Regions from separate parts of the uncultured Exiguobacterium sp. genome, predicted to be linked through region 2. Evidence: a T-box and tRNA genes for the amino acid it is inferred to sense, from the RefSeq annotation. Region 2 holds a T-box; the other regions hold tRNA genes.
What was found. The T-box of region 2 lies ahead of argS (arginine--tRNA ligase). A T-box ahead of a tRNA ligase gene usually reads a tRNA of that ligase, here a tRNA-Arg.
Positions count from the first base shown of each region.

Region 1: it has a tRNA-Arg gene. The T-box ahead of argS (arginine--tRNA ligase) is inferred to sense a tRNA for this amino acid. The anticodon was not compared.
Region 3: it has a tRNA-Arg gene. The T-box ahead of argS (arginine--tRNA ligase) is inferred to sense a tRNA for this amino acid. The anticodon was not compared.

Region 1 covers NZ_CAXYJR010000005.1:392,915-397,160, forward strand. The annotation lists gene whiA (DNA-binding protein WhiA) at 1-876, shown strand, start outside; gene ACHWTJ_RS03680 (hypothetical protein) at 959-1,195, shown strand; partial or broken gene clpP (ATP-dependent Clp endopeptidase proteolytic subunit ClpP) at 1,319-1,903, opposite strand; tRNA gene ACHWTJ_RS03690 (tRNA-Arg) at 2,086-2,161, opposite strand; gene ACHWTJ_RS03695 (RNA polymerase subunit sigma-54) at 2,315-3,457, shown strand; gene ACHWTJ_RS03700 (glutaredoxin family protein) at 3,448-3,708, shown strand; gene ACHWTJ_RS03705 (sugar-binding transcriptional regulator) at 3,827-4,246, shown strand, end outside.
Region 2 covers NZ_CAXYJR010000006.1:106,821-111,066, forward strand. The annotation lists gene ACHWTJ_RS13620 (GGDEF domain-containing protein) at 1-1,446, opposite strand, end outside; T-box leader at 1,576-1,794, shown strand; gene argS (arginine--tRNA ligase) at 1,855-3,537, shown strand; gene ACHWTJ_RS13630 (hypothetical protein) at 3,568-4,173, shown strand; gene ACHWTJ_RS13635 (metallophosphoesterase) at 4,236-4,246, opposite strand, start outside.
Region 3 covers NZ_CAXYJR010000005.1:647,655-651,900, forward strand. The annotation lists gene racE (glutamate racemase) at 1-469, shown strand, start outside; gene rph (ribonuclease PH) at 470-1,225, shown strand; gene ACHWTJ_RS04950 (XTP/dITP diphosphatase) at 1,222-1,815, shown strand; gene ACHWTJ_RS04955 (metallophosphoesterase family protein) at 1,821-2,330, shown strand; tRNA gene ACHWTJ_RS04960 (tRNA-Arg) at 2,404-2,477, shown strand; gene ACHWTJ_RS04965 (hypothetical protein) at 2,580-3,104, shown strand; gene ACHWTJ_RS04970 (hypothetical protein) at 3,131-4,117, shown strand; gene tig (trigger factor) at 4,228-4,246, shown strand, end outside.

The sequences.
Region 1 (4,246 bases), on a different contig from region 2:
CTCGCCCGGATGAACGGTGCGATCTCGTTCGGTCTCGGACGTGGTCTGACACTCGATATCTCGACCGAGAATGCTTCGATTGCTCGCCGGATCTATTCGCTGTTGAAAAAAGCATACGGAGTCCATCTCGATCTGCTCGTGCGGAAGAAAATGCGTCTGAAAAAGAATAATGTCTATATCGTCCGCGTCAAACAACAGGCGGATAAGATTTTACAAGACCTCGGAATCCTTGGAGAAGGGTTCACGATGATTCGTTCAATCAGTGATACGATCTTAAACGATGAACGGAAGGCACGCGCGTATTTACGAGGAGCGTTCCTCGCCGGTGGTTCGCTCAACAATCCGGCGACGTCGTCGTATCACTTAGAAATCTTCAGTTTATATGAAGAACATAATGCGGCGCTTCGTGGCCTATCGAACGTCTTTGATTTGAACGCGAAAGCGATCGAACGGAAAAAGGGACACATCCTTTATATCAAGGAGAGCGAAAAGATTTCCGATTTCCTTAAGCTCGTCGATGCGACACAATCGATGCTACGGTTCGAGGACGTCCGAATCTTAAAAGATATGCGTAACTCGGTCAACCGTCTCGTCAACTGTGAGACGGCGAACCTCAATAAGACGGTCGGTGCGGCATTACGTCAAGTCGAGAACATCAAGTTCCTTGAGCGGACGGTCGGGCTCGATGTTTTACCGGATAAGTTGAAGGAGATTGCGATCTTGCGCGTGACACATCAAGACGTCACGTTACAAGAGCTCGGGGAGATGGTCGAAAGCGGCTCCATCTCAAAATCAGGAATCAATCACCGGTTGCGGAAGATTGATCAAATCGCTGAAAAAGTACGGAATGGAGAGTCGATGACAGGGGCCTTATAAGAGGGTCGCTTGCGGGATGAACCATAGTCTACTATAATATATAGTCGATGCAACTAAATGTTCGAATTAAGGAGTTTTTGAAATGGCTAACGAAAAGAAACGTATTTCGCTGACAGTCGATGCGAAGTTTGACGAAGTATTAACGAAAAAAGCAAAATCAATCGGTGTACCGAAAAGCACGCTCGTTGCGTTCGCAACATCTTTATTCCTGAAACAATTACAAGCAGAAGAAGAGCTTTCGCCACATGCGAACGCGATCTACTCGCTGATTCGTGAAAACCACGACATCGTTTCAGATATCACAGACTTGATCGACTGATCATCGACCTCTCGTTCTACAAGGAACGGGAGGTTTTTTTTGTTATGTACAGATGAATAGAGAAGAGTTCGCTTTCCTACAAATACAAAAAAAGTGCCTCCCGAAGGAGACACTTTAAATGAATTATGCACGTTCCATGACGCGGTCGATGAGACCGTAATCAGCAGCAGCTTGTGCTGACATGAAGTTGTCACGCTCTGTATCGCGTTCGATCACTTCAAGTGGTTGTCCTGTGTTTTCAGCCATGATTTTGTTGAGGTGCTCACGCATTTTGATGATACGCTCCGCATGGATTTTAATATCTGATGCTTGACCTTGTGTACCGCCGAGTGGTTGGTGGATCATGATTTCAGCGTTTGGTAACGCGAAACGTTTTCCTTTTGCGCCTGCTTGGAGCAAGAACGCACCCATCGATGCTGCCATACCGATACAAATCGTTGAGACTTGTGGCTTGATGAAGTTCATTGTATCGTAAATTGCCATACCGGCAGTGATCGAACCACCTGGGCTGTTGATGTAAAGCGAGATTTCCTTATCTGGATCTTCTGCTGCTAAGAACAGAAGTTGGGCAACGACTGAGTTGGCGACGTTGTCGTCAATCGCGCTCCCGAGAAGAATGATGCGGTCTTTTAGCAAACGTGAGTAGATATCGTAAGCACGTTCCCCGCGGTTTGTTTGTTCGATGACTGTTGGAATTAACATAGTCTTTGCCTCCTTATAGTTGGTATGTAGCTTCCTATTCGACTTATTCTTATCATAATCCTTTGGTCAATATTGGTCAAAAGATACGATGCGACTTTTAGGTATTTTTCCATTACCGGGGCAAATGAAACATATCAATATAGAAAAAAGGCAATGCCATTGCTGGCATTGCCTTGAAGTTGAATAAATGGTACACCCGGAGAGATTCGAACTCCCGACACCTGGTACCGGAAACCAGTGCTCTATCCCCTGAGCTACGGGTGCATCTAATGTACTGAACAATTAATAGTATAGCGACATTTTTTCAGGAAAGCAATAGGGAAGCATGACTTTTCTTTTCCTTAGCGACTTAAAAGAGGCTCAGAGCACGTTTTTTAAAACGTTTCTTCTATAATAAGAAGAGGAGGAGGGGAATCGATGGATCAACGCCAGGAACAGACGCAACAGATGACGTTATCGGCGTCACAACAGTATCAGTTACATATACTTGAGCAACCAGCAGCTGAGCTCGAGGAGGAATGGCGACGGTTGAAACGACGGTTGCATCGTCATTACCCGAATCAGGTTTCGCTAGAGGTCGAGCAGATGGCAGGACATTTGGCATCCTATGAAGACGAGCTTCTTGCACAAATACGTTTAGAATCAGTCAGACAGGAAATAGGATATATGGCGGAACAACTCATCGTGTATTTAGAAGCGGACGGTTTATTGCGGACATCGGACGAGCAGCTCGCTGCATCCTTCTCGACCGATGTCGCAACGATTACAGAAGCACGGACACTCTTACAACAATGTGAACCAGTCGGCATCGCTGCCCGCTCGGAACGCGAGTGCCAATGGTTACAGGCAGTCGAGCTAGACGACACGGAATTGATCGGACTGACGAATCGGTTGCGACATGAACCCGCGAGTCAGGTGTTCGCTCAGTTCAGTGAAAAGGATCGAGCGCGGTTGCGAAAACGATTGACGCGGCTGAGCCGGACACCGGATCTTCCTAAAGAAGAACGACCGGTCATGGCAGAAGCACGGATTCACCTGTTAGATGGAAAACTTCAGATCGACTGGATGACACTCGATACGGATCAGACGTGGCTCGAACTAAAAGAGGCAACGCCTTTTTTGCGCGCGTACGAACGACGTCGCGTTACGATGCATGCCATCCTCTCGGTCTTGATTAAGCGACAAGAACGCTGGTTCAAAGGTGAACTGTATCTTGAGCCATTGACGAAAAAACAAGTCGCTGAGGCGACGGGACATCATCCGTCAACGATTGGTCGAGCGATTGCTGCGAAGTACGTCGAGACGGTCCATGGTCTCGTTGCTTTAGAAGACTTGTTCGTCTCACGGACGACAAGCGGAGATTCGAGTTTTTTGATTAAACGGCGGATCGCCGAATACATTCAACATAGCGATCGTCCGTTAAGTGATCAGCAATTGACGGATCGGCTGCAAGCAGACGGTCTGACAGTCGCACGGCGGACGGTCGCGAAGTACCGGGCAGCGCTTGGTTTAACGAAAAAAACGATGCAGCAAAGGAAGGCGCAATCAGAATGGGATTAAAACGACACAGACACTTAACACTCTATTCACGTCCGGGATGTACGCTATGTGAAGAGGCCGCCATCTTACTCGACTTCGTACTCGATGAGTTTCCGGAATGGACGTTCGAGGAAGTCAACATTGATCAGGATGAAGCGCTCAGTCTACGGTTCTTATATGAGATTCCGGTCGTCATGCATGACGAGGAAATCTGGAGTTATGGCAAATTCGAGACGGAAACGATAAGAAACCGCTTACTTCAAAAAACTTGAGAAACGAGACTTGCAAGGCGAGAAATGGACTGTTATGATAACGGTGTACCAAGTGGGACACGTTATGACATGCGGGACAGAAAGCGTCCAGCTACTTGAGAGGAGAGGGAAATACATGATTCGGCAGTTAGTCCAGATCCAAAAACGAATCGTGCCTGATCTGATCGAAGAAATGCAGACACGCTACGACATCCTTCATTACGTACGACTGATGCAACCGATCGGACGACGTACGCTTGCGACAAGCCTTGGCTTGACGGAACGCGTCTTACGGCGGGAAGTCGACTTCTTGAAGCAGCAAGACCTCTTAGAGGTCGCGACGCAAGGGATGTCCTTGACGGATGAAGGACGAAACGTTCTTCGCAGCATGCACAGCATCATGGGAGAACTCGCAGGGATCTCAGACATGGCGAAAGCCTTAAAAGAGAGACTTGGAGTACGGGACGTTGTCATCGTACCGGGTGATTCCGATGAAACCTTCTGGGTACAACGAGACATGGGGCGGGCGACCGTCGCACGACTCAAACGAGAGCTTTCT
Region 2 (4,246 bases):
ACCATTTCGCAAGAGAAGCACGAATTCCTCCCCACCATAACGAGCAGCGAAGACATCATCATATTGTAGCTGGATCGCCTGGATGCGCCGACCGAGTTCACGAAGGACGAGATCACCTACTTTATGACCGTACGTATCATTGACGCGTTTAAAATGATCGATATCAAACAGAATTACGGAGAGCGGATAGCAGTCAGCAGCAAATTCTTGCCGACCGTGTTCGTAAAAGGCACGACTATTCGGTAATTCCGTCAAGGCATCGGTCCGACTTTCTGTATAGAGTTGAACCGTTTCACGAGAGCGCTCTAAGACACGACAAAAGATACGGAGTAGACGAGATAACTCATCGGCATTCGTCGCATCATAGGCATCTGCGACTTGGTGGAACAGGATGATTGAGACATCGACTTCACCGCTTGTGATCGAAGGGATCGCTAGCATTGAATGACGATCGACAGGTAATCCGATTTGAATATCGTTTCCCCAGTCACAACGAAGACCATAGATGATCGGAGTATGCAAATCGTCGGCTGTCAAAGAGTGAAACAGCGGTAGCACGTCGATCGGTTGTTTCGTCCGAATGTTATAGATGACTTGTTTCCGCTGTTGTTGAATCGAGATCCATCCTTCAGAAAATGGCAACAGATGCGGTAAATCGAGGAGCAGTGAATCGATCGTCTCGCGTTCAAAGCGGGAAATCAATAAGTGTTCCTTCGCATCATCAAATCGTTTCGCATTATCATTCGCTTCAAGAGAGTCACCACGCTCTTGTAACAGACGTTTGAACAAAAAGAGAATCAAGGCGGAAACCGTAGCCGCGACGAGCGGACTTTCATCGTAGAACCAAATCCCAAGTAGAGCACTTAACATGCTAATGCCATAGACGAGGGACTGCAGCTTCACGAGACGTCGCCAATCATATTTCAAATAGAGGAAGCGATTGACGAACAGACATTGGAAGTAAGAGACAAGGAAGACGGTGATTAAAAAGCCGATGAAAGGAATCAGGGCTTTTGTATACGTAAAGCTGGAGCCGATCGGTCCGCCGAGCGCATAATACGCAAAGACCGGAAGCGAGGTGTAGACTAAATCGAACAGGGCGTTGATCGGATAAAGATAGACGAAACGTTTCCAGCGAATCGCTTTTCGATGAGACATGAATTGAAAGACAAGAATACCGATTTGGCTTAAAATCAAGGCGTACGTTAAACCGTAATTGAGGAATAAAAATAAGATGATTCCTTCTTGGAATGTATAGTAAATGCCACCACGACGGACATTATCGAACTGAAACAGGAGAACGAGTCCAAATAAATAAAGAGTATCAATGATCGTAACAGAAGGATGGAAGGTTGGTGGATGAACGATGCCGATCACTAATAATGTCAAGGCGACGAGACCGAAGACGATCCAGCTCGTCCGGGCTACATGTTGATAGTAGCGCATGAAACATCCCTCCCCCTGAGAAGTATCTTTTATTCCTATACCCGAATTGTGGAAATTTTGATAAGCCATTTACCAAAAAAATAAGGTTGAGAGAAAAGAAAGAATTGCGTATAATGTGAAAGATATCGAATACAGTCGATGATGAAGAGAGTAACGGTTGATTTTCGTCAACTAGCGAATCAGGGAATGGTGGAAGCCTGAGGACGAACCGGTCGTGAAACGCACTTCTGAGACGCTACCCGATTCCTGATGGAAAAGGCGTAGCCGGGGGAACCCCGTTATCCCCGAACAAGGTGGGTGTCGAAATGACACCAAGAAGAGTGGTACCGCGGTCATTCCGTCTCTTTGCGCGTGGCGCAAGGGGCGTTTTTTATTGCCAAAAAATCAGTAAAGCAGGAGGAAATAAAGATGAGTTATAAAGCGCAGTATGCAGAAGTATTACATCACGTCATGGAAGGTGCCTTATCGGTTGAACAAATCGAACAACTGATCGAGCAACCGAAACATGAAGATCATGGAGATCTGGCATTCCCATGTTTCATGCTTGCGAAAGCATTCCGCAAAGCACCGAACATGATCGCTTCAGATATCGCAGAAAAAATCGACGCACCGCTGTTCTCGAACGTTCAAGCCGTTGGTCCTTATATCAACGTCTTCTTGAACCGGGAAGTCGTCTCGCAAGAAATCGTCAACCAAGTCCTGACGGAGCAAGAGGCATTCGGATCAAGTGAAGCCAATGGAAAAACGATTGTCACGGACTTCTCATCACCAAACATTGCGAAACCTTTCTCGATGGGGCACTTGCGTTCGACGGTCATCGGGAACGCGCTTAACCAAATCTCACGTAAGAAAGGTTACGATGTCGTTGGTGTCAACCACTTAGGGGACTGGGGAACACAGTTCGGGAAATTGATGGTCGCCTATACGATGTGGGGTGAGGAAGAAGCGGTCCGTGCAGAACCAATCAAGGAATTGTTGAAGTTATACGTTCGGTTCCACGAAGAAGCGGAAACAAATCCGGCACTTGAGGACGAAGGGCGTCTCTGGTTCAAAAAACTCGAACAAGGTGACGAGCAGGCGACGACGCTTTGGACGTGGTTCCGTGAAGTCTCACTCGTTGAGTTCAACCGTGTCTATGAGATGCTCGGTGTTAAATTCGATAGCTTGAACGGAGAAGCCTTCTACAACGATAAGATGCAACACGTCATCGATTTGCTCGAAGAAAAAAATCTTCTCGTCGAATCAGAAGGGGCAATGGTCGTCGACCTCGAAGCAGAAGGTATGCCGCCTGCCTTGATTAAAAAGAAAGATGGCGCAACGCTTTATGCGACACGTGACTTAGCAGCTGCTGTCTATCGTCTTGAAACGTATCGTTTTGAGCAAGCGTTCTACGTCGTCGGTGGGGAACAAGCGCTTCACTTCAAGCAGTTATTCGCAGTCCTGAAGAAACTTGGATTTGAGAACGTCGACGGCATGCACCATGTGCCGTTTGGTCTGATCATGAAGGACGGAAAGAAAATGTCGACGCGTAAAGGTCGGATTGTCTTACTTGAAGAAGTACTACAAGAAGCGATCGACGTCGCGAAGCAAAACATCGCTGAAAAAAATCCGAACTTAGCGAATGCTGAAGCAACGGCTCGTCAAGTTGGTGTCGGCGCCGTCATCTTCCACGACTTGAAGAACGAACGGATGAACAACATCGAGTTCGATCTTGAGCAGATGTTGAAATTCGAAGGCGAAACAGGACCGTATGTCCAGTACACGAATGCTCGTGCGCACTCGTTGCTTCGTAAAGGTGGCTATGATGGCACACCATTCGCTGGTAGTTCCGATGATCATGCATGGGGTGTCGTCTCGATGCTGAACCAATTCTCGACGGTCATCGATCGCGCGTTCACACGTCGTGAGCCATCAATCATCAGCCGTTATGTCTTAGATCTTGCACAAAGCTTTAATAAATACTACGGACACGTCCGTGTTCTCGAAGATGACGCAGCAAAACAATCGCGTCTTGCACTCGTCAAGTCCGTCACGATTGTCTTGACAGAAGGTCTTCGTTTACTCGGTGTCGGCGCTCCAGAAGAAATGTAAGACCAATCCACGAATAAGAAGAGGTAGATTATGAAGACTGAGACGAAAGAACGATTACAGCAAGCTGCTTCACAGATGAAGCAGGAGCCTTTGGCAGAAACGGTCGCTTTCATGGCTGATTTTCACGGGAAAGTCGCTGCTTGGTTACCGGGAGAGTCTGTCGATTTCGTTCACGATTTCGTGACGGCGCCGGAAGCTGATTTGATTGCTGCGATCGAAGGAGACGCATTACGGACGAAAGATAATTTTGAATTCTTCATGCGTAAGAAACAGACACGAAAAAAACTGGGTGAACTGTTGACGCTTTGGAAGTCGGCACGCACGACAGAGACGTTGAGTCAAATCGATGCGATCGGATTGAAAAAGTGGCTCGCTCGAAATGAATTCCGTTCGGAAGACAAGCCGTGGGATTATTTGAACCGTCTGCATGTTCTCCTGTTCCTTGATTTGATGACGACGATCATCGATGATCATCGATTGACGAGTCTGCATGAGCAACTTGTCGGTACGACACCAGTCCCAACGAGCTTCGTACGTCGTCAAGGGGATGTCCGTCAAGTCATCGAAACATTCGCGGAAGAAACGAACTTCACACAAGTGGATGTCGTCAAGGCATCGCTTGTCCGGTATCTCTGATCAATAAGATGCACGAACAAAAGCCGTCGAGCCCTGTGCCCGACGGCTTTTGTCGTATCTTCTTAGTTCGCCT
Region 3 (4,246 bases), on a different contig from region 2:
CATTGGAACGAAGATGACGATTACAAGTAATTCCTATGAAAAGGCGTTACGCCACGTCGAAGGGCAAGTCGTCGTCGAATCGTTAGCGTGCCCGCCATTCGTTCCGCTCGTCGAGTCGATGCAGACAGATGGTGCGTACGTCGAACGTGTCGTTGCCAATACATTACGACCATTGATGAACTACGATATGGATACATTGATCCTCGGGTGCACCCATTACCCACTCCTAGCAGATGTGATTGGACGGGTCATCGGACCAGGCGTCCAGCTAATCTCTTCAGGAGACGAGACAGCGCTCGAGGTAGCAGCACTACTTGATTACAATACGATTTCAGCAGATGTGACACAAATTCCGGAACATCGTTATTACGCGACAGGCGATATCCGCTCATTTGATCAGATTGCGACGGATTGGCTCGATCAGACCATCCATGCGGAGCGCATCGTGCTTGGAACGGAGGAAGATTAAATGCGGATAGACCAACGAACGGCGGATCATCTCCGTCCTATTCAATTATCGATTGATATCAATAAACACGCAGAAGGTTCTGTCTTGATTGAACTTGGCGATACGAAAGTCCTCTGTACGGCGACCGTCGAGGAGAAGGTGCCACCGTTTCTTCGCGGTAAACGCCAAGGCTGGATCAATGCGGAATATTCGATGTTACCACGTGCGACGGCTCAGCGGACCGCACGAGAAGCCGTCCGCGGCAAACAGACGGGACGGACGATGGAAATCCAACGTCTCATCAGCCGTTCGCTTCGGGCCATCGTCGATTTAGAGAAGCTTGGGGAACGAACAATCTGGATCGATTGTGATGTTATTCAAGCAGATGGTGGCACACGAACGGCATCGATCACTGGTGGTTTCTTGGCGCTCGTCCGGGCGGTCGATCAATTGATTCAAGCGGGAAAACTGACGGATACGCCAATCAAGGAAGGCATCGCAGCTATCTCAGTTGGAATTGTTGAGTCGAATGTCTTGCTCGATTTATGCTACGAAGAGGACGCTGCGGCGGAAGTCGACTTCAATCTCGTCATGACCTCATCGGGTAAAATCGTCGAGATGCAAGCAACAGGAGAAGAGTCGACATTTTCCCGTCAAGAGATGCTCGATATGCTCGAACTTGGGGAAAAAGGAATTAAGGAACTAATTAATGCTGGTCGAGATGCACTCGGTGTCTCTTGGTGGTATGTAGGAGAAGAAGTGGGGGAACATAGATGAAGGTCATCGTCGCAACACACAATGCAGGTAAAGTGAAGGAACTTGAAAGCATGCTGGGTCGTCTCGGTTATACGGTCGAGTCGTTACTCGATCACGCTGATGCTCCGGAAACAGACGAAACAGGTGAGACATTCGAGGAAAATGCACTTTTAAAAGCAACAGAGGCAGCAGCCTACTTTGGTCACGCGGTACTTGCTGATGATTCAGGTCTTGAAGTCGATGCTTTAGATGGCGCTCCAGGCGTCTACTCAGCACGATTCGCGGGTCTTGAAAAGTCGGATGTGGCGAACAATGCTTTACTACTTGAAAAGTTAGAAGGTGTTCCGGAGGAAGAGCGAACGGCACGATTCGTTTGTGTACTCGCGCTAGCGAAACCAACTGGTGAAACATTGACGGTTCGTGGAACGATGGAAGGGCGAATCGGTTTTGAAGCGACGGGTTCGAATGGATTCGGTTACGATCCACTGTTCGTCACGGCGAGCGGACAGACGGCTGCTGAGTTGACGAAAGAAGAAAAAGCGATGATTAGTCATCGTGGCAATGCATTGCGCAAGCTCGAACAGGACTTAACTACTTTCTTAGGAGTGTGATGAAGATGAGAGCGTTGATCGTTAGTGATAGTCATGGACTAGAACAAGAACTGCTTACAATATTCGAACGTCATCAAGACGTAGATGTGGCATTTCATTGTGGGGACTCCCAATTGACGCGCGACATCGAATCATTATATCCATATCGTGTTGTACGGGGGAACTGTGATTACGGACACGATTTTCCGGAAGAAGTCACGTCCGAGATGAACGGGCATACCGTCCTCTGTGTCCACGGACATCGTCAGGACGTTAAATACAGTTTAGATGTCTTACAACATCATGCGAACGAAAAGCAAGCGGACATCGTCTTGTATGGTCATTCTCATGTCGCGAAGGCGGAATACCGGGATGGCGTCTTATTCATCAATCCAGGATCGATTCGGATGCCACGTCATCGCCCAGATAAGACATATGCGATTCTTGAAGTGGATCAAAACCGTTATTCTGTCGATTTTCTTGATGTGAATGGTGACCGAGTCAATGCGCTTCACCTCGACGGAACATTTTTGTAATAAAATAAATGCAATCTTTGTAATGTGATTGACACGAAAGAATTGTTTTAGTATAGTTTATTCGTGTTGACACGTCCCAATAGCTCAGCAGGATAGAGCAACGGCCTTCTAAGCCGTCGGTCGGGGGTTCGAATCCCTCTTGGGACGCTATAATTAAAATAGAGACTGCCCTTACGAGGGCGGTCTCTTTTTTTTATTCCGATTTTCGATTATAATTAAGGTATCATGAACTCGAAAGGGATGAATGCGATGTGGAAGAAAATTGGTGCAGTCCTGTTACTCAGTACGTTTCTTGCGGGATGTAGTGAGATCTCCAGTACAGTCGATGACGCAAAACAACAAGTCAACAATGTGAAGAATAGTGTTGATTATGCGGGAGAACTCCAAGGCATTGCGAAAGATACAGCACAAGTCACGTCAGATCTGTCTTCTTCTTTGAATGAGGCTGCTACGAAAGCACGCGAATCCGCGAATCCGGAGCAAGCACTCGATCAACAAATCGAAAAGTTGAAGGAAAACGGAACGATTGATCAATTCAATCAAGAGCTGGATCAAATCGATCAACGATTGGCGGGTCTTGAAAACCCACCGCAAGAGTTGCAAAATTTAAGTGCAAAGCTTGAGCAGTTCGTGAATCAATCAGAAGATATTACACGACTTCTTGAAACAGACGTCTCTCTCGATACATTAAATCGTCTCGGCATCGAACAGGCAGGGAAATTACAAGATGCGATCACAAACTGGACGTCTTTGCTCGATCCGTTTACGAAATAAGTAGTTGAATGAAGGAGTGCAGGAATATGGAGACATCTCGCTGGATGGAACACGAACTAGAAGCAGAACGAGCGCGGGTCCTCCGTTTGCCGGAAGCTGAACAAGAACGGCTGGTCAAGGAATTGGAGACTGACCAATTGACAGGAGAAGATGTGTTATACCGACTCTATGTCATCCAGCCGTTTTTAGTACATGACCGTGAACGATACGAAACCGTAGCAGAGCGTTTTCTTGAAGTCGAGGGTGTGGAGCAAGTGCTCGCACTCTTTCTTTATGAACTCGGAGAACGGTATCCGATGAAACTCGCTTTGCGCTCGGCGTCACCTTACTTGCCGTATGGACTTGCGCTTCGATTAGATGAGATTAAACAGCGGATGACGGTGCGCGAACAAAAGACGAAACCGGTTCAAAAAAGAAATGCTGCTCATGGTACTGTAACTTCCGAAATGGAGTTGATGCATGTATTACGACATGGAAGTTGGGTCGAACAAATGCGCCATTTGACCGGTATGGAATTTGAACGGACACCTGCCCTCACAGAATACATCACACACAAATATCTTCGTGCGCAAGATACAGAACATCAAAGCCTACTCGTGATTGATCAGTTAATAGGAAGCATGATTGAGTATTTGTCGTATCCGACGGACATTCATGTGCCACATCTAGATATACACTGGATGATTTCGTCACGTCAGGATTTAGAAGAAGTGCGGTTCACGCATCAGCAGGAACAACAAGCGTTACTTGCATCGATGCATACATTAGAGCGAATGGATCCTTTCCGAGCATTGCTCGTCTTGCGTTCGGATCAATTGATTCATCTTGAAGAACGTAAAGCGATCGGATCGGATATGGAAAAGTGGCTTTTGGCATGTGACGAACTAGCGGGGCTGTCGTTTGAAAAAGAAGAGCCGGAACGTGCCTTAAGTCCGCTGGCGAAGCGATTATATCAAGGGGTACATATCCTCTATCCGGAAGTCATCGCATTCGAGCAAATTTACTTCGATTGAGGCATCAGGAAACGATTCGTTCAACAGTGGTAATCGTCAGAACGATTGTGCTATAATGTGACTTGTTGTACACACATGTACGCTAATTGACAATTTTGGAGGGACTCAGCATGACTGCAAAATGGGAAA